DNA from 3 places in the [Roseibacterium] beibuensis genome. Region 1 is predicted to be linked to each of the others. Evidence: riboswitches for the same ligand, from Rfam matches in the RefSeq annotation. Region 1 holds a riboswitch; each other region holds the start of a gene.
What was found. Region 1 has a riboswitch for cobalamin ahead of bluB (5,6-dimethylbenzimidazole synthase). Riboswitches for the same ligand answer to the same signal wherever they lie in the genome.
Positions count from the first base shown of each region.

Region 2: it holds a riboswitch for cobalamin, as region 1 does, so the genes downstream of both, ABD923_RS00110 (DUF1636 domain-containing protein) here and bluB (5,6-dimethylbenzimidazole synthase) in region 1, are expected to answer to the same signal.
Region 3: it holds a riboswitch for cobalamin, as region 1 does, so the genes downstream of both, ABD923_RS12855 (TonB-dependent receptor plug domain-containing protein) here and bluB (5,6-dimethylbenzimidazole synthase) in region 1, are expected to answer to the same signal.

Region 1 covers NZ_BAABHW010000007.1:740-7,501, forward strand. The annotation lists gene ABD923_RS17340 (C-terminal helicase domain-containing protein) at 384-1,028, opposite strand; gene ABD923_RS17345 (hypothetical protein) at 1,149-1,601, opposite strand; gene ABD923_RS17350 (DUF4339 domain-containing protein) at 1,598-2,206, opposite strand; gene ABD923_RS17355 (hypothetical protein) at 2,320-2,895, opposite strand; cobalamin riboswitch at 3,455-3,636, shown strand; gene bluB (5,6-dimethylbenzimidazole synthase) at 3,680-4,366, shown strand; gene ABD923_RS17365 (CsbD family protein) at 4,882-5,079, opposite strand; gene ABD923_RS17370 (hypothetical protein) at 5,110-5,355, opposite strand; gene ABD923_RS17375 (hypothetical protein) at 5,428-5,721, opposite strand; gene ABD923_RS17380 (hypothetical protein) at 5,722-5,883, opposite strand; partial or broken gene ABD923_RS19175 (thiamine pyrophosphate-binding protein) at 5,843-6,135, opposite strand; gene gdhA (NADP-specific glutamate dehydrogenase) at 6,147-6,762, opposite strand, start outside.
Region 2 covers NZ_BAABHW010000001.1:19,656-26,417, forward strand. The annotation lists gene ABD923_RS00095 (hypothetical protein) at 1-85, opposite strand, end outside; gene cobN (cobaltochelatase subunit CobN) at 143-3,430, opposite strand; gene cobW (cobalamin biosynthesis protein CobW) at 3,449-4,516, opposite strand; gene ABD923_RS00110 (DUF1636 domain-containing protein) at 4,518-4,913, opposite strand; cobalamin riboswitch at 5,001-5,214, opposite strand; gene cobO (cob(I)yrinic acid a,c-diamide adenosyltransferase) at 5,251-5,859, shown strand; partial or broken gene ABD923_RS00120 (DUF1289 domain-containing protein) at 5,865-6,017, shown strand; gene ABD923_RS00125 (DUF6925 family protein) at 6,142-6,351, shown strand; gene ABD923_RS00130 (cobyric acid synthase) at 6,356-6,762, shown strand, end outside.
Region 3 covers NZ_BAABHW010000003.1:290,556-297,317, forward strand. The annotation lists gene ABD923_RS12840 (ABC transporter ATP-binding protein) at 1-145, opposite strand, end outside; gene ABD923_RS12845 (FecCD family ABC transporter permease) at 142-1,131, opposite strand; gene ABD923_RS12850 (ABC transporter substrate-binding protein) at 1,128-1,925, opposite strand; gene ABD923_RS12855 (TonB-dependent receptor plug domain-containing protein) at 1,957-3,780, opposite strand; cobalamin riboswitch at 3,921-4,112, opposite strand; gene ABD923_RS12860 (hydantoinase B/oxoprolinase family protein) at 4,256-6,762, opposite strand, start outside.

The sequences.
Region 1 (6,762 bases):
GTCATTCGAGAGCCCCGCGGGGCGGCTCGAGTTCATCCTGGTCTACGCGATCACCTCGATCGTGGTCTCCATCGGTCTCTTCATGCCTGCCGATTTCACGATCTCCGGCAATCCTTACCTCGTCTTCTTCGGCTTTCTCGGGGTCTTTTTCCTCTCTTTCGCAGCCTACTTCGCCGTGTTCTGCCGCAGGTTCCAGGACACCGCGCTTGCCGAAGCCCTGTTCATCGGCTGGCTCGCGTCCCAGGTCGTGATCGTGGTCTTCGGCCCGTCCGCCGCCACCCTGGATCCGGCTGCCGGCATCATTCCCCTGCTCGTGGCCGCCTGCGGCATCTTCAACCTGGTGATGATCGACATCCTTGCGGTCGTTCCGGGCCGGGCCTTCTTCACGCGCTTGCGAAGAGCGGAAGATCCGCCCCGTCCGGAGCAACCTCGGGTTCGGCCGGCGTCGCCTGCTCTGCCTCCAGTGTCAGCTTCGGCTTGTTCATGGTGCGCTCGTCGCTCTCCATCTTCGTGAGGATCGACTTGCCCATGCGACCATCGAGCGTGCCGGGAATGAACATGTAGCCGACATCGCAGTTCTGCGTATGGCCGGTCCGCCACATCCGGTCTTCAAGCTGGATCATGTCAGCGGGGTTCCAGTCAGGCTCGACGGTGCGCATCACGTTGGCGCGGATGAGCGTGATCCCTTTGATGCCCGAGCGTGACAGGATCATTACCCGCTTGCTCTCGTCCTGCTGGAGGGCGTCGACAGTCGGCTGACATTTTCTCGACTTTGTGGAGCCGTCGAACGTCAAGACGGATCCCGGGAAAACGGCTTCGATCTGGGCCTTTATCGTCTCGATCACCGACTTGTGGTGCGCGAAGATGACCATCTTCGGCCGCTCCTGCGTATCCATGAAAGCCAGTTCCCATTGGCGCAGCTCCTCGATAAGGGCCGCGGTCGCATAGGGTGCCTTCACGTCGCCGAGGTTGCGTCGCACCCGGGCGATTTCCTGGAAATCCGATCTGTCTTTCGGGATGCGGGCCATGAGGTCAATGACGAGCGCTGCCCGGGACGAGTTAAGGCGACAAGGGATGTCGATGCGCGCGAGCTTTTAGCGTTAAGGATCCCAAGGCAGTAAGCCGCTCTTTCAGGCGGCCCTTTACTGTCAGGCTGCCACCGGGATCGATCTCGTCCCTTCCGCCGGTTCCCGGAGCAGATCAGGAAGCGTGCTCCAGAAACCGAGAATGAGGCCCCATACCGTTTCGGAGATCTCGGACAGAAGCCAGACCGACAGGATCAGGTTCACGATGGCTGCGACGAGGACGAAACGCCAGGTCCACAGATGCGCGCGCAGGTCGGCTGAGCGCGCCTTCAGTCCGAAAGCGGCCAGGGCGAGAACCGGCATGGGCGGCAGAAGGGGGATGAGGGCCGGAACGAGAGCGATCTCGTGGATCTCCCGATCGACAAGCCAGGACGTCAACCTTCTGTCGAGCCACGGGGGCAGCCTCAGGCTTCCGATCGCTTGGCCGGCCGCAGCACGTCCGCAGGTCGGGCACCGCTCCCGTGCGAGACCCAGGCCAAGGCAGGTCGGGCAGGTTCGCTTCCCCTGGCGGGTCATGCCGGCCGCGTCTGTGCCGCAATGTAGGCCTGGTGGCGATCGCGGAGCTCCTTGGCCTTGGTGTAGGCGTCGATCATCGACCAGATGTTGATGATCCAACCGAGGAAGACGAGCCAGAGCAGAATGCAGCCCAGGATCATCAGGAAGCCCTTGCCGACATCGCCGTTATAGAACTGGCCAAGTCCGACGAAAAGGAAGGACAGCAAGAGCGCCAGCCCGGGCGACTTGTTTGCGCCCGGATCCACCAGCGCCGCGGGCTGTTGAAAGGTATTGGTGACCTGGACGACCGTACTGCGATCGCTTGCGGTCGCGACCTGCGGCTCCGGCCCGGGCTGGGGCACAGGCGCCGGCTGGAAAAACTTCCGGATCGCGACATCCATCTCGGCAGCAACCCATTCCGCGCTGGCCTCCCGGCGGATCTCCGTGTCCGGCTCAAGACGGCCATCCTCGGCAAAGGCCTTGAGCTGGTGGCCGGTATAGGGGCCGTAGTCGCGCCCATCGACGCGCATGAACCACTGGCCATCCAGGGGGTGGGGTGGTGCGGTTGGCGGTGCGTCGGCCGACCGGGTGGCCGGCAGGGCGCCGTCTTGTCGATCGTCATTCATGTTGTCGTTCCTCATGGTTGTCACGGGCAATTTTTGTCTCCGCGTTGCCGATCTGAAAGGCTTGCGCCTGGAGGTCGGCCCCGATTGGACACGGGTGTTGCCGGTTTGCGTCGTCAAAAGGCAGGGTGTTCTGGCTCCTCGTCGGGCATCATGTCGCCAAGAACGCGGAACCCGCTTTCGTAACCGAAGAGATCGCGCAGGATCATCGCGCTGGCCGGACCGGTCTCGATATGCATGCGCTCCATCATGTCCCGCTCTTTCTCGGCGCGCTCCTCCTCGCTCTCGTAGCGCGGCTTGCGGATGGATCTGCTCTCGTCGATCTTCAGGATCGCCTTGCGGATATCGGGGTCGAAGAAGGAGGTCTTGCCCTCTTCTGGGCCGGGCTCCTGCGCATCGGGGAGGGTGCGTCGATCCCGCGCCTCGCTCACAAGCATCGGTGAGGGGCAATCGAAGCTTCCGGCCAAGGTTCGACCCCTGATCTTCTCACGGGTGACGAGCCGGTATCCCTTCCGCCCGTTCGCGGCAGCCTGCATGGCGCGTTCGATGATGCCGGTGGGGTTGCGATAGAGGCCCTTGGCGAACCGGGTCACGGCATCGCGGTTCTCCAGCCCGGTCGCGAGCGCAAGCGGATCGATGCTCAGGCTGAGCAGGCAAAGCCGCTGGTCGCCTTCATGATCGAGGTACATCATGCCGAGGGCCCAGACGAGCCTCGGATGGGAAACGTATTGCGGCGCACAGCAGTTTCGCCCAGCCGCACTTCTTCCCGCTTCTCATGCGAAGTACCGCGACTTCACTCGGGACCTGTGTCATTCCGGTACGCTTTGATCTTGGTCTGCTCTGGATGTCGGCTTCTAGCTTGGCTGTGTGGCACAATCTTCACCGCAGCGAACTTCCGCTTTCCGCCCCCTATGTAGACCACGTATGGCTCAACTGGGTGATTTTGGCGGAATGTCCGCTTCGGTGTTGAGGCAACCGGGAACAACGGCGTGAAGGCCCTTGATGTCAGACCGTTGACGGCTTCTGAGGTGCGGAAACCATCTTGGCCAGTTTGAGGAGGGCCGTGGCGGCGGCAGCGCGCGGCACTTTATCGTTTGCGCCGATGGGCCACGCAAGCGCAACTGCTTCGAAGCCGGCTTGTGGTGTAGCCGGGTGAATAGGATTTCGACCTTCGTCCGTTACTTCGTTAAGGTCACGGACTGATGGGGCTTTGCGATATCGCGCGCATCTTGCCTGCCGCCGCTCGCCCGCTTATGCAGCGTCCGCCGGGTGCCCCGCCAAGCCGGGGAGAATCGGGAAGTCGGTGCAATACCGGCGCGGGCCCGCCGCTGTGACGGGGATGCCGCAGGCACGATGCCACTGGAGCGATCCGGGAAGGCGCCTGCGCGCAGATGACCCGAAGCCAGAAGACCGGCCCGGCAAGATGGCCGCCCCGCGTGGAACCCGAGGCGGCGCTGTCAAACCAGGAGGGCCACCATGCCCGACACCGCCCCGGCGGCGCCCGCATCCGCGCGCCGCTTTACCCCAGAAGACCGCGACACGATCCACGACCTGATCCGCAACCGCCGAGACGTGCGCGACGAGTTCCGCCCCGACCCGATCCCCGACGACGTCCTGCGGCGCATCCTCGACGCCGCCCATCACGCGCCGTCCGTGGGGTTCATGCAACCGTGGAATTTCATTCTCATCCGTGACCTCGAGCGTCGCCGCGCCGTGCATCGCGTCTTCGAGGCCGCGAATGCCGAGGCCGAGGCGATGTTCCCAGAGGGTATCCGCAGCACCTATCGCGGCCTCAAGCTCGAAGGCATCCTGAAAGCGCCGCTGAACATCGCCGTCACCTGCGACCGCGACCGCTGCGGGCCGGTGGTTCTGGGCCGTACCCACAACCCCGAGATGGATCTCTATTCCTCGGTTTGCGCGGTTCAGAACCTGTGGCTTGCCGCGCGCGCCGAGAATGTCGGCGTGGGTTGGGTCAGCATCTACAACGAGCCCGACCTGCGCCGGATCCTCGCGCTGCCCGACCACGTGGCGATCGTGGCCTACCTGTGTGTCGGGTTTGTGGATGACTTCTATCCCGCGCCCGAACTGGCCCTCAAGGGCTGGCGCCAACGCCTGCCATTGGACGCGGTCGTAATGGATGAGATCTGGCAAGAGGACCACTGAACCACAACGCGGCGGTGGGGCTTGGGGCCCTGCCGCCCAGCATGAAGTCCACCTCCGCATCCTCTTGCTGCAACAAAAAATACGTGTGCGCTGCCGTCTGTTGCACCTCCGATACCGCCAACCAAGGGGGTGAGATCGCGTACTTATTCGCCCGGAAGACCGTAAAGTTCGCCAACCTCCGGTTCCATTGCAAAGAATGGAGCCGAACATGCCCTCGACCCGAATGATTGGCGGCCTTTCTTGAGACGTAAGCGGACAACACCGGATAACCGTCGTGAAACCTCTGTTTCTCCTCGCCGTCCGGTATGACAGGCTGCCGCGCATCGACGCGGACCGTCTCAGGCAGGTTGTTTGCGCATCTGTCCGCACGTGCGTTTGCGGATCGTCCGGACAGCGGCAAGATCCCTCTGGGTCCAAATCGGCAAGGTGAGTGGACGCCGGTCTTTGGTCCTTTCTCAGACTCAAAACGCCCCGCGATTTCACGCAGGGCGTCTTGTGGTGGGTCTGCAGGTCAATCAGACCTTGGCCAGAATATCGTCGACCGTCTTGCGAACCTCTTCCTTGGATTGGCCCAGCTTCTGCTGAAGCACGCCTTCCATCTGTTCGCGGTCGCCCTTGGCTTCTTCGAGATCGTTGTCGGTCAGCTCGCCGTAGTGTTCACGCAGCTGGCCCTTGATCTCGGTCCATTTGCCTTCGATCTGGTCGCGGTTCATCGTCATTCTCCTATCAGCGGTAAGACTTGATTACTGGTTCTGGGCGAGATCGGTGTCTTCTTCCGGCGGCTCGATCTCGAGCGTGGGAACGGTCACTTCGGTCTCGCCGACCTCGATATCCCCGGTCTCGGCCTCGAACTCGGGCATGTTGCCGCCTTCGACCGAGATTTCCGGCAGCGCGGCCTCTTCGGTCTGGTCGATATCGACAAGGTAGACGGCGGCGCCGATGGCGACGATTGCGGCGACAGCGATACCAAGAATAGGTGCGGTTTTCATGGCTTAGCTCCTGTGTTGCGGTTCTGGACACTCAACACGGATGCCCCGTCAAAGGTTCCCGACGGGCAGGGGTCACGCGAAGGTTCCGCTGTATTTGACCGGCACCGTGATGAGCTGCCTTGCAGGGCGGTCGCCGCAATGCTTCGCCAGGTCGTCATCCGTTTCGCATGCCGTGTGTCGCAATCCGGCGGCAAGGTCCCCGACGGCCTCGGCCCCCAGATGCCACCCGGCATCGCGCGGCACGCTTGTGTCTGACAAGGAGAGCGCGTCGATCCGGGCCTCATCCGTCAGCTTGCCCAAGGGGTATTCCACCGGGTCCAGCCCGATACAGACAAGCAGATCGGCACTGTGGATGGCATGATCCACCTAATCTTCGGCCGGAAGGCCGAAGGCCCCGAGGTTCTGAGGGTGATGCGCGGGCAAGATGCCCTTGGCCTTGAAGCTGCTTGCCATCGGCATCCCGGTGCCCTGCAACAGGGCCGCCAGGTCATCCGCCGCCCTGCCCCGTGATCGCCAAAACGGGCGCATGATCGAGCGTGGCATCGGCCAGCCCGGTAACAAGGTTCGACGCCCCGGGCCCGAGCGTGGCCAGACAGGCCGCGGGCCGCCCCGTCAGGCGGCCATGAAGGTGGCCCCCTGTTCGTGGCGGCATAACACGATGTCGATCTTCGACGCCGCCAGCGCGTCCATCAGGTCGGTCGTTTCCTCGCCGGGAAGCGCGTAGACCGTGTCGATCCCGCCCGCGACAAGGCATTCGACGAAAAGCTCTGCACCTGTCATCACCTGCCCCCTCAGATCGCGCCCATCGCGGCGATGGCCTGCGCGACCTTGCGGAACCCGGCGATGTTGGCCGCGCGGGCATAGTCGATCCGGCCACTCTGCCTGCCTTCGGCGGCGACGCGGTCATGGATGCCCCGCATGATCTGCTTCAACTCGCCATTGACCTCCGCGGCGGTGGAAAAGCGGCGATGGCTGTTCTGGCTCATCTCCAGCCCCGAGACGGCCACGCCCCCCGCATTCGATGCCTTGCCCGGCGCGTGGTGCAGGTCGGCGTTCTCGATCACCTCCCGCGCGACGGCGGTCAGCGGCATGTTGGCGCCTTCGGCCAGGATCTTCGCACCGTTGTCGACGATGCGTTTTGCCATCTCCTCATCCACCTCGTTCTGGGTGGCACAGGGCAGCGCGATATCGGCCTCGTGATCCCACGGGGCACGGCCTTCCACGAACCGCGCACCGCAGCCTTTTGGCGGATCGGCGATGTCGCGGCCTTCCTGCTTGCGCTGGCGCACCCAGTCGATTGTGTCTGCCGTCAGGCCATCCTCGGCCACGAGGCTGCCCGAGGTATCCGAAAGCGTCATGACCTTGCCGCCCAGGGCGACCGCCTTCTCCGCCGCATGGGTCGCGACG
Region 2 (6,762 bases), on a different contig from region 1:
AAATCGCGAACGGCAGCGGCAAGCCCATGGGCGTGGCCCGGAACAAGCTGCCCGAGCGCTGGACGTATGCGAACGACAAGCCCATCGCCCGACTCCATCGGCCGGTGCGCGCCGGGGCATCAGCCGCGGATGGCGGGGTCGGTCATGACCCGGTCTCCAACTCTGCCAGGATCGAGTTGCGCCGCGACTGCCAAAGGCCTGCGGCATGCAATCCGGCGAAGCGCGCGCGCATGGCGGCGAGTGCTTCGGGGTTCGCTCTCTCCAGGAACCCGGTCACGTCCGCATCGCCCAGCGTTGCGTCCCAGAACTGGTCGAAAATATGCGGCCCGACGACGCCCGCGAGATGCGCGAAGGCGGCCATGTTCTCCAGCGTCGCGGCGATCTCGGCGGCGCCGCGGAACCCGTGGCGGCGCATGCCCGCGATCCAGGCGGGATTCGCCGCGCGGGCCTGCACGACACGGGCGATCTCCTCGGTCAGCGCGCGGGCGCGAGGGCGCGACGGGTCGGTGTTGTCGAAATGGTAAAGCCGCGCGGCGCCGCCCGTGATCGCTTGCGCTGCGGCAAAACCCGCCTCGTGGCTGGCATAGTCCTCGGCCAGGAGGAGATCGGTCTCGGGCAGGTCCTGGAGGTGGACAAAGGCGTCGGCTTTGGCCACGCGATCTCGGATGCCGCTGGCATCGTGCACCTGCCGTTGGCCGTCGAGTGCCCAGGCCGAAGCCGCCAGCCACGCCTCGCCCGCAGCCCGACGTCCGTCCTCGGAATACTCGCCCATCGACGGCCCCATTCCGAGCCCGAACCTGCCCGGCGCGGGGCCATAGACGCGCGCCTGCTCCTGTCCGGTATAAGGGTTCCAGTCGGGCGCCTCGTCACGGGCACTGAGCACCCGCACCGCCTGTTGGAACAGCGCGGAGAGCGTCGGAAACACGTCGCGGAAGAGGCCCGACACGCGAAGTGTCACATCGACGCGCGGGCGGTCGAGTTCCGCAATCGGCACGACCTCGATGCCCGACACGCGTTCCGATCCGTCCTCCCAGACCGGGCGTATGCCCAGCAGTGCCAGCGCCATGGCGAATTCCTCGCCAGCCGTGCGCATCGTGGCCGATCCCCAGAGATCGACAACCAGCGCCCGCGGCCAGTCGCCCTCGTCCTGCAGATGGCGGCGGATCAGCTCGTCTGCCAGTACCGCGCCCTGTCGGAACGCGGCGCGCGTGGGCACGCTGCGCGGGTCGGTGGTATAGAGGTTGCGACCGGTCGGCAGTACGTCTGTCCGACCGCGATAGGGAGAGCCCGACGGCCCCGGCTCGATCCTACGACCCGCCAACGCGTCGAGGAGCGCCTGCCGCTCGGCATTGGCCGAGGCCGCGGTGTCGAAGGCACCTTGTCCGGTCGGTGCCCGCCCCCAGACATGCAGCCCGTCGCCGAACTGGCTTTCCTTGACGTCGCAGACGAAGCGGTCGATCCGGGTAATGGCCTCGGCTGGACAGGATGCGGCCTCGATCCCCAGATCGCTCTCGACGCCGAGGGCCCGCGCCTCGTCGCGGATATCGGCGATCAGCCCGTCGCGGCGACGGGGGTCGAGCCCGTCCGCATTGGAGAATTCGTCGAGCAACGCTTCGAGCCGGGCAAGGCGCTGCGGCGTGCCTGAAGCCTTCAATGGCGGCGGAACGTGTCCGATGGTCACCGCACCGATGCGCCGCTTGGCCTGCGCGGCCTCGCCCGGGTCGTTGACGATGAAAGGATAGATCACCGGGAGATCGCGGATCAGCGCCTCGGGCCAGCAGGCTTCGGACAAGGCCACCGCCTTGCCCGGCAGCCACTCCAGTGTGCCGTGCGCACCGATATGGATCAGCGCGTCAGTCTGCTCCCGAAGCCAGAGGTAGAAGGCAACGTAGGCGTGCCGCGGCACGCGAGCGAGATCGTGGTAGTCTGCATCGCGGGTCTTCGGTGTTCCGCGTTCGGGTTGCAGCGCCACAACCGCGTTGCCGCGCCGAACCGCGGCAAAGGCAAAGCCGTCGGGGCCCGCATCGGCATCGTCTTCGGGCGTCCCCCAGGCGGCGTTCAGATCGTCGCGGAGGCTTGGCGGCAGATGGGCAAGCGCGGCGCGGTATTCTTCCATCGGCCAGTGAATGTGCTGGGTAGCAAGCGCCTCGTGCAGCTCCTTGCCGGGCGCAACCGCGTACCCTGTTCCCGCAAGGTCGCCGAGGATTGCCTCGGCCGATGCCAGCGCGTCGAGCCCCACGGCATGGGCCATGTTCCAGCCGCGACCTGGATAGGTCGAAAGCACGAGTGCCACACGCCGGTCGCCGGGAGCGGTGGTCGACAGCCGATGCCAGGCGACCACACGATCCGCGATGGCGGCGATCCGGCCCGCCTCGGGGGCATGGGCGTATCGAGCGAATTGCAGATGCGCGTCGCGCACTTCAGGTTCCTTGAACGAGGCGACGCCGGCAAAAAGCCTTCCGTCTATTTCAGGCAAGACCACGTGCATGGCGAGATCGGCAGGGGACAAGCCGCGCTCCGCCTCCGTCCAGGCCTCGCGAGTCGAGGTTGCCAGCGCGACCTGAAACACCGGCGCGCCTGCCGCATCGAGGGGTGACCTGCCCGCATCGCCGCGCCCCGAGAAGGAGGTTGCGTTGACGATGGCCGCGGGGCCGAGTGCGCGCACCTGACCCTCCAGCCATTCCCGCGCGCCGGCTGCCTTGAGCGACGATGCGAAGAGGCCGAGCGCGCGGAGCCCACGGTCGCGCAACGCCGCGAACAATGCTTCTATCGGCGCGAGGTCCGCCGCGACCAAATAGGAGCGGTAGAAGACAACCAGCACCAGCGGTGCGCCATCCGTGAAGCGGATTGGGGCCGGGCAGCAGACGCCATCCTCCGGCGTCCAGGCCCCCACCTGCGGCAGGGTTTTCGCCCCCGGCACCGGCCCGGCATAGAGGCCCGCCGCGAGCGCCATCTGCGCCAGCGCAGCCTGAGCCGCCACCGCGCCGCCGGTGTCGCAGAGATGCGCCAGGCGGCGCAGCGTCGACGCAGGCACGGTCGAGACCGCATCGAGCCGCGCATCGGGGCGCCCGTCGGCGGGCAGCACTGCCAGCGCGATACGCTTGGCCCGGGCCAGCGCCTCGATCTGTTGCAACCCATAGAGCCAGTAGGGCACGCCGCCGATAAGGCGGATCAGGATGCCCTTGGCCCCCTCGAGCGTCCGCTCGACATAGGTATCGACCGACAGTGGATGCTTCAGCGCGGCGATATTGGCGAGCCGCAGCGTCGGCAGGCAGCCGTCCGGGCCGCCGCCCCGATGCCACCCCGCCGCGAAGGCCCCGAGGTCGCTGTCGGAAAACGACAACACGACGAGATCCGCGGGCGACTGCCCCAGATCGGTTGGCGTTTCGGTTTCCTCCAACCCATGGCTTTCGCGGAAGATGACATGCATTCAGGCCGGTGCCTCGCGTTACTCCGCGGCTTGCGCGCCGGACACGAGAAGACCCCGGATCGCGTCGGCGTCGATATCGTGATGTTCGGCGATGACCACAAGCCGCCCGCGCCGCCCTTCGCCGGTCGCCCAGGGCCGGTCGTACTGGTGGCGCACCCGCGCGCCCACCGCCTGCACCAGAAGGCGCATGGGCTTGCCCGCGACCGCCGCGTAACCCTTGACCCGCAGGATGTTCCGGCGCTCGGCCAGCGCCTCGATTCGCGCGACCAGGTCCACGGGGGCCGCGATTTCGGGGATGTCGATTACGACGCTGTCAAAATCGTCGTGCTCGTGGTCGTCGTGGTCGTCGTGATGGCTGGGCCGCGCGTCCATGTCGTCTTCGGCGGCCGCTTCCAGCCCGAGGATCACCCGCGGATCGACGGCGCCCTCGGCCACCTCGATGACCGGCAGGGGGCGCGGTGCCTCGGCCTCGATCACGGCGCGGGCTTTGGCCACGCCCTCGGGTCCGGCGAGGTCGGGCTTGGTCAGAAGCACGATGTCGGCGCAGGAGATCTGGTCCTCGAACACCTCCGACAAAGGCGTTTCGTGGTCGATGCTCTCGTCCGCGAAGCGCTGCACCTCTACCGCCGCGACATTGGGCGCGAAGCGACCCGCCGCGACGGCCTCGGCATCGGCCAGCGCGATGACCCCGTCCACCGTGATCTTCGAGCGGATGTCGGGCCAGTCGAACGCCTTTAGCAGCGGCTTCGGCAGCGCCAGGCCCGAGGTCTCGATCAGGATGTGATCGGGGCGCGGATCAAGCGCCATCAGCGCCTCGATCGTCGGGATGAAATCGTCGGCCACGGTGCAGCAGATGCAGCCGTTGGCTAGCTCCATAATGTTTTCCGCCGGACAATCGGGGATTGCACACCCTTTCAGGATCTCGCCATCCACACCTACTTCGCCGAACTCGTTCACGACGACGGCAAGACGCTTGCCGCCCGGGTTCTTCATCAGCTGAGTGATCAGCGTCGTCTTGCCGGAGCCAAGGAAGCCGGTGATCACGGTGACGGGGAGTTTTTCGAGATTGCTTTTGGGGCTGGCCATGTCAGGTCTCTCCGAGGTTGCACGCGGGAGGGTCGAGGGGCGGGATGCGCGCAATGCAGTTCTTGCGGAAGTGTTCGGGGCGTTCGCGCCACGGCACGAGACCGTCCAGCGTGGCGGCGTATTTCTGGGCGCCGTCCTGAATCGTGTCCGGATGATCCAGTGGGTCGATGTTCCCATAGACGTAGGTCCAGCGCCCAGGTCCACGGAGCGCGATGGTGCAGCCCTGCGAACAATTCGACAGGCATTCGACCGGTCTGGTGGTCACGCCATCAAGGCCTGACTCGCTCAGTCGACGAAAGAGTGTCGCGCCGGGGCGCTCGGCCTCTTCCGGCACGTCGTGCCCCTGACGGCAGCGGATACAGACGAGGAGTTCCACTCGGGATGACGGGTGCGCCATGCATACTTCCACTTGTTGGGCGGACGCGGGCACGGAGCGGAAGAACGGCCAACACGCCGTCAGTCCGACACCGGAGCACCCCGCCCGGGTTCAGTCTTCGCGCTGGCAGGTCTCCCGGCTTGCGGATGTCAGGTGTTACCCTGTCGGTCGCCCGGCCTTCCCGACCTGTCACAGGTCAGTGGCTTTCGGGCGACCTCTCCGGTCACGGTCGCGGGGGCGGCTGCGGTTCGGTCCATTCTTGCGGACCTCGCACATTCCCTTTTCACCTGATAGGTCAGGCACCAGCATGGTCAGATGCTCAGGCCTGTCCACTCGTGTCAAGCTGCCAGGAGTTCCCATGGAAGATGTAACCCGTCGCCACAACGAGAAGAAAAAGCGGATCAAGGCCGCGCGCGACAAAATGATGAAGGAAAAAAACAAAGAAAAGGGCCTGGTCATCGTCCTTACCGGGCCGGGAAAGGGTAAGTCATCCTCTGGTTTCGGAATGGTCATGCGCTGCATCGCCCATGGCATGCCCTGCGCGGTCGTCCAGTTCATCAAAGGCGATCGCGAGATTGGCGAGAAGACGTTCCTGCGCGATCGGTTCGCCAGCGAATGCAAATTCTTCGTTTCCGGTGAAGGTTTCACTTGGGAAACGCAAGATAGGGAGCGCGACATCGCAGCCGCCCGGAACGGCTGGCAGATCGCTAAGGAACAGATCCTCGACCCCGAGATCCAATTCGTGCTGCTGGACGAGATCAACATTGCATTGCGCTACGACTACCTCGATGTCCACGAGGTGGTTGAATTCCTTCTAGAGCAGAAACCCCACATGACCCATGTCTGCCTGACGGGCCGCAACGCCAAACCCGAATTGCTAGAGGTGGCAGATCTGGTGACCGAGATGACGTTGGTGAAGCATCCGTTTCGGGATGGTATCAAGCCTCAAAAGGGTGTGGAATTCTAATGAACATGGCAGCCAGGCGCCCTCCGGCAAGCCCCTGTACCGGCGTCCGCGCGACCGACGAAGCAAAACGCCTTTGCACCGGCTGCGTTCGCGCGCTGGACGAGATCGCCGTCTGGAGTGGTGCCAGCGACGACGATCGCGCGGGCGTCTGGGCGGCGCTGGACGCGCGCGCGGCGACCATGGGCCTATCGGTCCGGCGTCTCGACTGGCAGGGTGAGCGCCTTCTCGACGAAGTCGAGGCGCGCTTCGCCGGGTCCTCGGGCACCTTCGTCGCGGGCGTCTATGGTGCTGTGCCCGAAGCCCGTCCGCGTGATCGAGGCACCCTGGCTGCGGGCCGAGGTCGATGCGATCATCCCGCTTGCCGGTGGCACCGCACCCGACGGCCCGCACACCCACCTGCTCCCGGACCGCATCGCGCAGGGCTTCGATACGCCGCCGACTGTGCCGCTGCCGAAGGGCTACGTTCTGTCCGCGCTCTTCTATTCCGGTTGAAGCGATGCCCCGCGCGCTGATGATCCAGGGCACCGGCAGCAACGTCGGCAAGTCGCTCCTCGTCGCCGGCCTCTGTCGCACGGCGAGAAACCGCGGCCTTTCAATCGCGCCCTTCAAGCCGCAGAACATGTCGAACAATGCCGCTGTTACCGCCGATGGCGGCGAGATCGGGCGGGCGCAGGCATTGCAGGCTTTGGCGTCGGGCCTGCCGCTTCATACCGACATGAACCCGGTGCTGCTGAAGCCCGAAACGGATGTCGGCGCGCAGGTGATCGTGCAGGGGCGGCGGCTCACCACCGCGAAGGCGCGGGACTACCAGTGCCTGAAGCCACAGCTTCGCGACAAGGTGCTGGAAAGCTTCCACCGTCTCAAATCCGCCCATGACCTTGTGCTCGTTGAGGGCGCGGGTAG
Region 3 (6,762 bases), on a different contig from region 1:
CCGCCCGCAGAAGGGTCGTCTTGCCCGCGCCGTTTGGCCCGATCAGGCCGACGACCTCGCCCTTGTCGATGGTCAGGCTGGCCGTGTCGACCACGGGGCAAGACCCGCGCATCACCGTCAGGTTCTCGAGCGACAGGAGGGTCATGCCATCGCCCTCCGGGTCTTGTAGATCAGGTGCAGGAACAGCGGCGCCCCCACGATGGCCATCAGGACCCCCAGCTTGAGGTCGCGGTCTGGCAGAACCAGCCGCACCGCGATATCGGCCGCCAGAACCATCGCCGCCCCGCCCAGGGCCGAGGCCCAAAGCAGCCGGCCCGGGCGCGCGCCCACGAAGGGCCGCAGGATGTGCGGCACGACAAGCCCGACGAACCCGATGGCCCCGGCCACGGCGGTGGCCGCGCCGACGCTGGCCGCCGTGCCCAGCACCACCGACAGGCGCAATAGCCGCAGGTCAATGCCCATCGCCTGCGCGGCGTCCTCGCCCAGCGTCAGCGCCTCCAGGCCCCGGCCCGTCAGCGACAGGAGCAGCCAGCCCACGGCCATGAACGGCAGCGCGATCCAGACATGCGCAAAGGAGCGATCCGACAGCGACCCGAGCATCCAGAACACCGTTTCACTGACCGCGAAAGGGTTGGGTGACAGGTTCAGCGCAAGCGAGGTCAACGCCCCCGCAAGGGCCGAAATCGCGATGCCGGCCAGGATCAGCGTGATTGACCCGCCGCGCGGGCCGGCCAGCAGCAGGATCAGCATCACCGCGATCAAGGCCCCGATCAGGGCCGCCAGCGGCAAGGCAAGGGCGAAGAGCGTGGCAAACCCCGTTTGCAGCGCGATCACCGCGCCCAGCGCCGCCGACCCCGATACGCCGATCAGGCCCGGTTCCGCCAAAGGGTTGCGCAGGTAGCCTTGCAAGGCCGCACCCGACAGGCCCAGCGATACGCCGACCATGACGGCGAGGATGGCGCGGGGCAGGCGGATTTCCCGCATCACCAGCGTGACCGCATCGCCCTGTCCGCCGACCAGGGCCCTCAGCGAATCGCCAAGGCCGAACCCCGCCGGCCCGATCAGAAGCGAGAGGGTGAACAGCACGAGGACCAGCGCCACGAGACCGGGCATGAGGAGCCGCCGGGTCATCGCGCGGCCTCCATCTCGGTCCGCAGGCGGGTCAGGTTTTCGAGGGCATTGATGACATGGGGCGTGCCGCAGACCCAATCCGGCCCGCTGACCGTGCCTCGGCCGGCCGCGATCACCGCTTGCAGCGCGGGGTGGCGCAAGATCTCTTCCGACCGCGAGGCGCCCGCATAGGGCGTGCTGCCGATCACCAGTTCCGGCGCGGCCATGGCAAGCAATTCCAGCGCCAGCCGCCCCGATGCGCTGCGCCCCAGTTCTTCGGCGATATGGGTGAATCCGGCTGTTGTGAGGATGTCGTGCGACAGCGTCCCGGTGCCAAGCGTATAGCCGTTGGGAAAGTAGAAGGCCGCGCGGGGGCCGGTCGCGGCATGCGTCAGCCGCGCAAGATCCGTCTCGAACGCGGCAATCAGGGTCTCTGCCCGGGTTTCGCGGCCAAGAAGCGCCCCGACCTCGCGCAGGCGATCCGGCACGTCGACAAGGCGCTGCGTGATCGCGATCTGTTCCACTCGCACCCCGAGGCGGCGCAGCATGCCCACGGTCGCCGGGTCGGAATAGACGCCGGCCAGGACGAGGTCGGGGTCGAGCAGGTAGATCTCTTCCGCGCTACCGAAGTTGATGTCGTAGGCCGCCGCTTCCTCGGCCATGGGGGAGGTCAGCGGATCGACCGCGACCTGGCTGACCGAGATCAACTGCCCCGGCGCGGCCAGCATCATCGCCAGTTGATCCGTGCACAGGTTCATCGACACGACCCGGGTGGGGGCGTCCGCCCATGCCGATGTAGCGGCGGCGAGGGTCATCCCCGCCGCCACCGCAAGGCGCTTCAAACGATCAGAAGCGCGAGCGCAGGCCAATGTAGAACGCCCTGTCGCTGGTGCCGTAGCCGATTGCCGTCTGGTACTCCTCGTCGAAGACGTTCTCGATCCTCAGGAAGGCCTCCGTGGTGTCGTTGACCGCGTAGCTGAAGGTTGTGTCGACAACGGCATAATCGGGAACGTCAACCGGCGTTCGTTCGTAGTTGGGTGCAGGAAAGACGACGTCTTGCCTGTCAAACTCGAATTGAGCGGTCGTCGCCCAGGTAACACGCTCTGCAATTGCTGCATTGAGACCAAGCACGAGGTTATGGCGCGGCACACGCGGCAGACGATTGCCGGCCCGGTCCTCGGCGTCCGTGTAGGTATAGTTCGCAAAAGCCGACAGGGTGTCGCTCAGCATGTAGTTGGCGGTGAGTTCGTAGCCCTGCGTGGTGCTGGTGCCGGCTACTTGGTTGTAGCCGCCGCCTGAGAAACTGATCAGGTCGTCGATCTCGGTGTAGAAAACGGTCGCGCTAAGGTTCAGGTCGCCGAACGCCTGTTCGATGCCCAATTCGATGCTGCGGCTCTGCTCGGGTTCGAGGTTCGGGTTGCCGTAGAATCCGGAATACAGCTCGTAGAGCGACGGCGCGCGGAAGCCCGATGCAATCGACCCGCGCAAAACAGTGCCTTCTGCCGGGCGCCATGCGCCGGCAAGACGACCAGTGGTTTGTCCGCCGAAAATCGAATGATCGTCATAGCGCAGCGAAGCCGAGAGGTCGAAACCGCTACCCAGTGCCGCGACATATTCGGCAAAGACCGCGGCGGTATCCACGCCGCCGGAATCGGAATCGGCGTCGAACTCTTCCTCGGTCAGATCAAGGCCGAACGTCAGCGTATCGGCCGTGCGTAGGTTGGCGGTGCCGAGATATGAGTATGTCATGCGCTCGCCGAGATAGTCTTCGGTGAAGCCGCCGGGGTAATAACGCTCGGTGCGCGATCCGCTGATGGACAGCTCGTGTTCTATACCGAAGGCGTCAAAATTGGCGTAGGCGCGCAGGCCGGAGCGCTCGCCTTCCTGTTCATCGGCGGTATCGATGGAATCGTCGATCTCGGTAAAGCTGTCGATGTAGAAGGCGCTGAACCCGATGGTCAGAGCCTCGGTGGTCTCAAATTCACCCGCAAGAATGAGGGTGGTGGACTGGTGGCCGTCCTCTTCGGTGTTGCCGTCATTTTCGTCGGCGGCCGAGAAACCCTCTGTCGTCAGTTCCGTGGCGGAGAAGGACAGCGTTCCGCGCTCGAACCGAGTGCCAACGCCGAAATTCAACAGGTAGGTCTCGTAGCTGCCGGCTTCGACGCCGACCGTGACCTCGGTGCCCGGTTCGTCAGGGGCCAAGTCGGAGGTGATGTTCACCACGCCGCCGATGGCTTCGGACCCGTAGATGGAGCCTTGCGAGCCGCGCAGGATTTCGACACGCGTTGCCCCGGTGCCCAGAAGGCTGCCGAAGTCGAACCCGGTCTGGGAGGAGGACGGATCGGTGATATCTATCCCGTTCAGGTAAACGGGTATGTAGGACGTCCCGAGACCACGAATGCGCAGTGTGGTGCTCGACCCGACCGGGCCATTCTGGCTGACTGTGAGGCCGGGCACGGTCGCCAGCGTGTTCGATAGTTGGATATCGCCGGGATAGCGCAATTCTTCGGTCGTCAGCACATCGACCGATACGCCGGTGCGATCCTCTTCGATCTCGGTCAGGCCCGCCGAGAAGATAACCTCATCCAGTTGGAAAAAGGCGTCCTGCGCCAAGGCCGGGTTGCCGGCAACGAGTGCGGAGATGGCGGTCAAAGCCAATCGTTTCGTCATGTATGTCCCTCCTTCGATACCGGTATGGCGGCATTCGGACTCGTTGGTGTATGTCATCGGAGGGGTTCGTCCCTCCGCAGACGGTGCAAATGCGTCACCACTACGGAAGGGTCCGTTGCCCATGGCGCCACCCGCGCCCGGACAGGGTGATCACTTCGGCAGGTCTCCTGACTTCGCGGGTCGTTGCGTGAAACGGGCCTTCCCGGGATGTCCCAGTGGCATGTGCCGTCCACACTCGCCGCTTACAGTTGCGGGGGCAGTCGCGGGATTACACCGCGTTCCCTATTACCCGAACGGTTTGCGCCGTCCGGACCGAAGCGAGTCCCCGGATACGCGCGCCGGGGCATTCAAGCAAGGGTTGAACGCGGCACTTCGGTTCCCGAAACCGAAATGTCACAGGTTTCTGACAGGACTCGCCGGGCGTCCTGTCAGACGATCCTGACCGTGCCGCGCCCTGGAAGGCCGTGTTTTCGGGTCACTTGGGCTGGCCCCAGCCACCGCCACCGGGGGTCAGCATCTCGATCGCATCGCCGATGCCCAGCGCGACTTCGGCATTTCCGGCAAGGCGCTCGCGCGTGCCATCGGCCCGGAGAACCCAGTTTTCCCCGATAGCCCCCTCGCCACCGCCCGCGCGCCCCGGAACAGGCACCTCCCGGTGCGAACAGAGCGTCGTGATCGTCATGGGGTCGAGGAAGCGCAGCACCCGGTGCATCCCCTCTCCACCGCTCCATGCGCCGATGCCGCCCGATCCGCTGCGATGGGCCATGCGCTCAACCCTCACAGGGAAGCGGGTTTCCAGGATCTCTGGATCGGTTGCACGCGTATTCGTCATGTGGACCTGCACGCAGGAGGCGCCATCAAACCCCGGCCCGGCGCCCGCGCCGCCCGCGATGGTTTCGTAATTCTGGATGCGGTCATTGCCCCAGATGAAATTGTTCATGGTCCCCTGGCTGCCCGCGATCACGTCCAGCGCGCCATAGAGGCATTCGGTGATCGCCTGGCTGACCTCGGTGTTGCCCGCGATGACGGCGGCGGGGTGGACCGGGTTGATCATGCTCCCCTCGGGCAGGATGATCTCCAGCGGTTTAAGGCACCCTTCGTTCAACGGGATCTCGCGCCCGACCAGCGTGCGGAAGACATAGAGCACCGCCGCTGTCGCGATGGCCTTGGGGGCGTTGTAGTTGTTGCGATGCTGCGGCGAGGTGCCGGTGAAGTCGATCACCGCGCGGCCTGCCGCCTGATCGACGCGGATATCGACCTTGATCTCGCTGCCATCGTCCAGCGGGTAGGTGCAGGCCCCGTCCTTCAGCGACCCGATCACGCGGCGCACGCTGGCCTCGGCATTGTCCTGCACGTGGCGCATATAGGCCAGAACAGTGTCTAACCCGAAGGTTTCGACCATGTTCTGCACCTCGCGGATGCCGGTCGCGTTGGCGGCCACCTGCGCCTCCAGATCGGCCATGTTCTGGCCGATGTTGCGGCAGGGATAGCGGCCCGAGGCCAGCAGCGCCCGTGTCTCGGCCTCGCGCAGGCGCCCGTTTTCCACCAGTTTGAAATTGTCGATGACGACGCCTTCCTCCTCGATCCGGGTCGAGTCGGGCGGGGCGGATCCGGGGGTCTTGCCGCCGATATCGGCATGGTGGCCCCGGCTGCCGACCCAGAAGACGATCTTTTGCCCGGCCCTGTCGAAAACGGGTGTGATCACGGTCACATCCGGCAGGTGCGTGCCGCCGTTGAAGGGCGCGTTCAGCATATACGCGTCGCCCTCGGCGATCTGTCCGGCGTTCAGGCGCGCGACGGTGCGCACCGCCTCGGACATGGAGCCAAGATGCACCGGCACATGCGGGGCGTTCGCCACAAGGTTGCCATCGGAATCGAACAGCGCGCAGGAGAAGTCGAGCCGTTCCTTGATGTTCACCGAATAGGCCGTGTTTTGCAGTGTCGCGCCCATCTGCTCGGCGATGTTCATGAAAAGGTTGTTGAAAACCTCCAGCATCACCGGGTCGGCCTCGGTCCCAAGGGCATGTTCGGTCGCCTTCGCTTCTGTTCGTTCCAGCAAGAGGTTGCCCAGCTCATCGACCCGCGCCTGCCAGCCCGGTTCGATCATGTTGGTGCCGGTCGCCTCGGTGATCACGGAAGGTCCGGCCACCGTTGTGTCGACAGGCAGGTCGTCTCGGGCGTAAAGGGGCGTGTCATGCTGCGCCCCGGAGAGGTGGACAGAGAGCATATCGCGCGGTGCAGGGTCTTTTTCTGTGGTCGGCAAAGGGGCGTCGGGCGCATCGGTCGACCCGATGGCCTCCACCTCCAGCATTTCGAAGACAAGGTCCCGTTCTGGCGCGGCAAACCCATACCGCGCGCGATGCGCGTCTTCGAAGGCGGCCCGCAAATCGTCGGCACTGCCAAAAGGGACGGCCAGGGCCTGGTGCGAGCCGGCATAGCGCAGATGGGCGCGTCTCTCGATCCGGATGCGGTCGGCCCCGATGCCCTGTTCCGACACCTCGGCGCGGGCTTGGTCCGCCATCTCGGAAAGTCTCTGTTCCGCCTGTGCGAACCGATCCAGGCCTTCATCGAACTGCGCTTCGCGCAGCGCGCGGATATCGGCCAAGCCCATCCCATAGGCCGACAGGACCCCGGCATAGGGATGGAGCATGACAGTCGTCATGCCCAGCGCATCCGCGACGAGGCAGGCATGTTGCCCGCCCGCGCCGCCGAAACTCGCCAGCGCGTATTTCGTCACGTCATAGCCGCGCTGCACGCTGATCTTCTTGATCGCGTTGGCCATGTTCTCGACCGCGATGCGCAGGAACCCCTCGGCGACCTCTTCGGGAGATCGGCCATCTCCGATGTCCTCGGCCAGGGCCGCGAACTTCTCGCGTACGATATCGGCATCCAGCGGCTGATCCGCATTCGGCCCGAACACGGCGGGAAAGTGGCGGGGCGACAGTTTGCCCAGCATCACGTTGCAATCGGTCACGGTCAGGG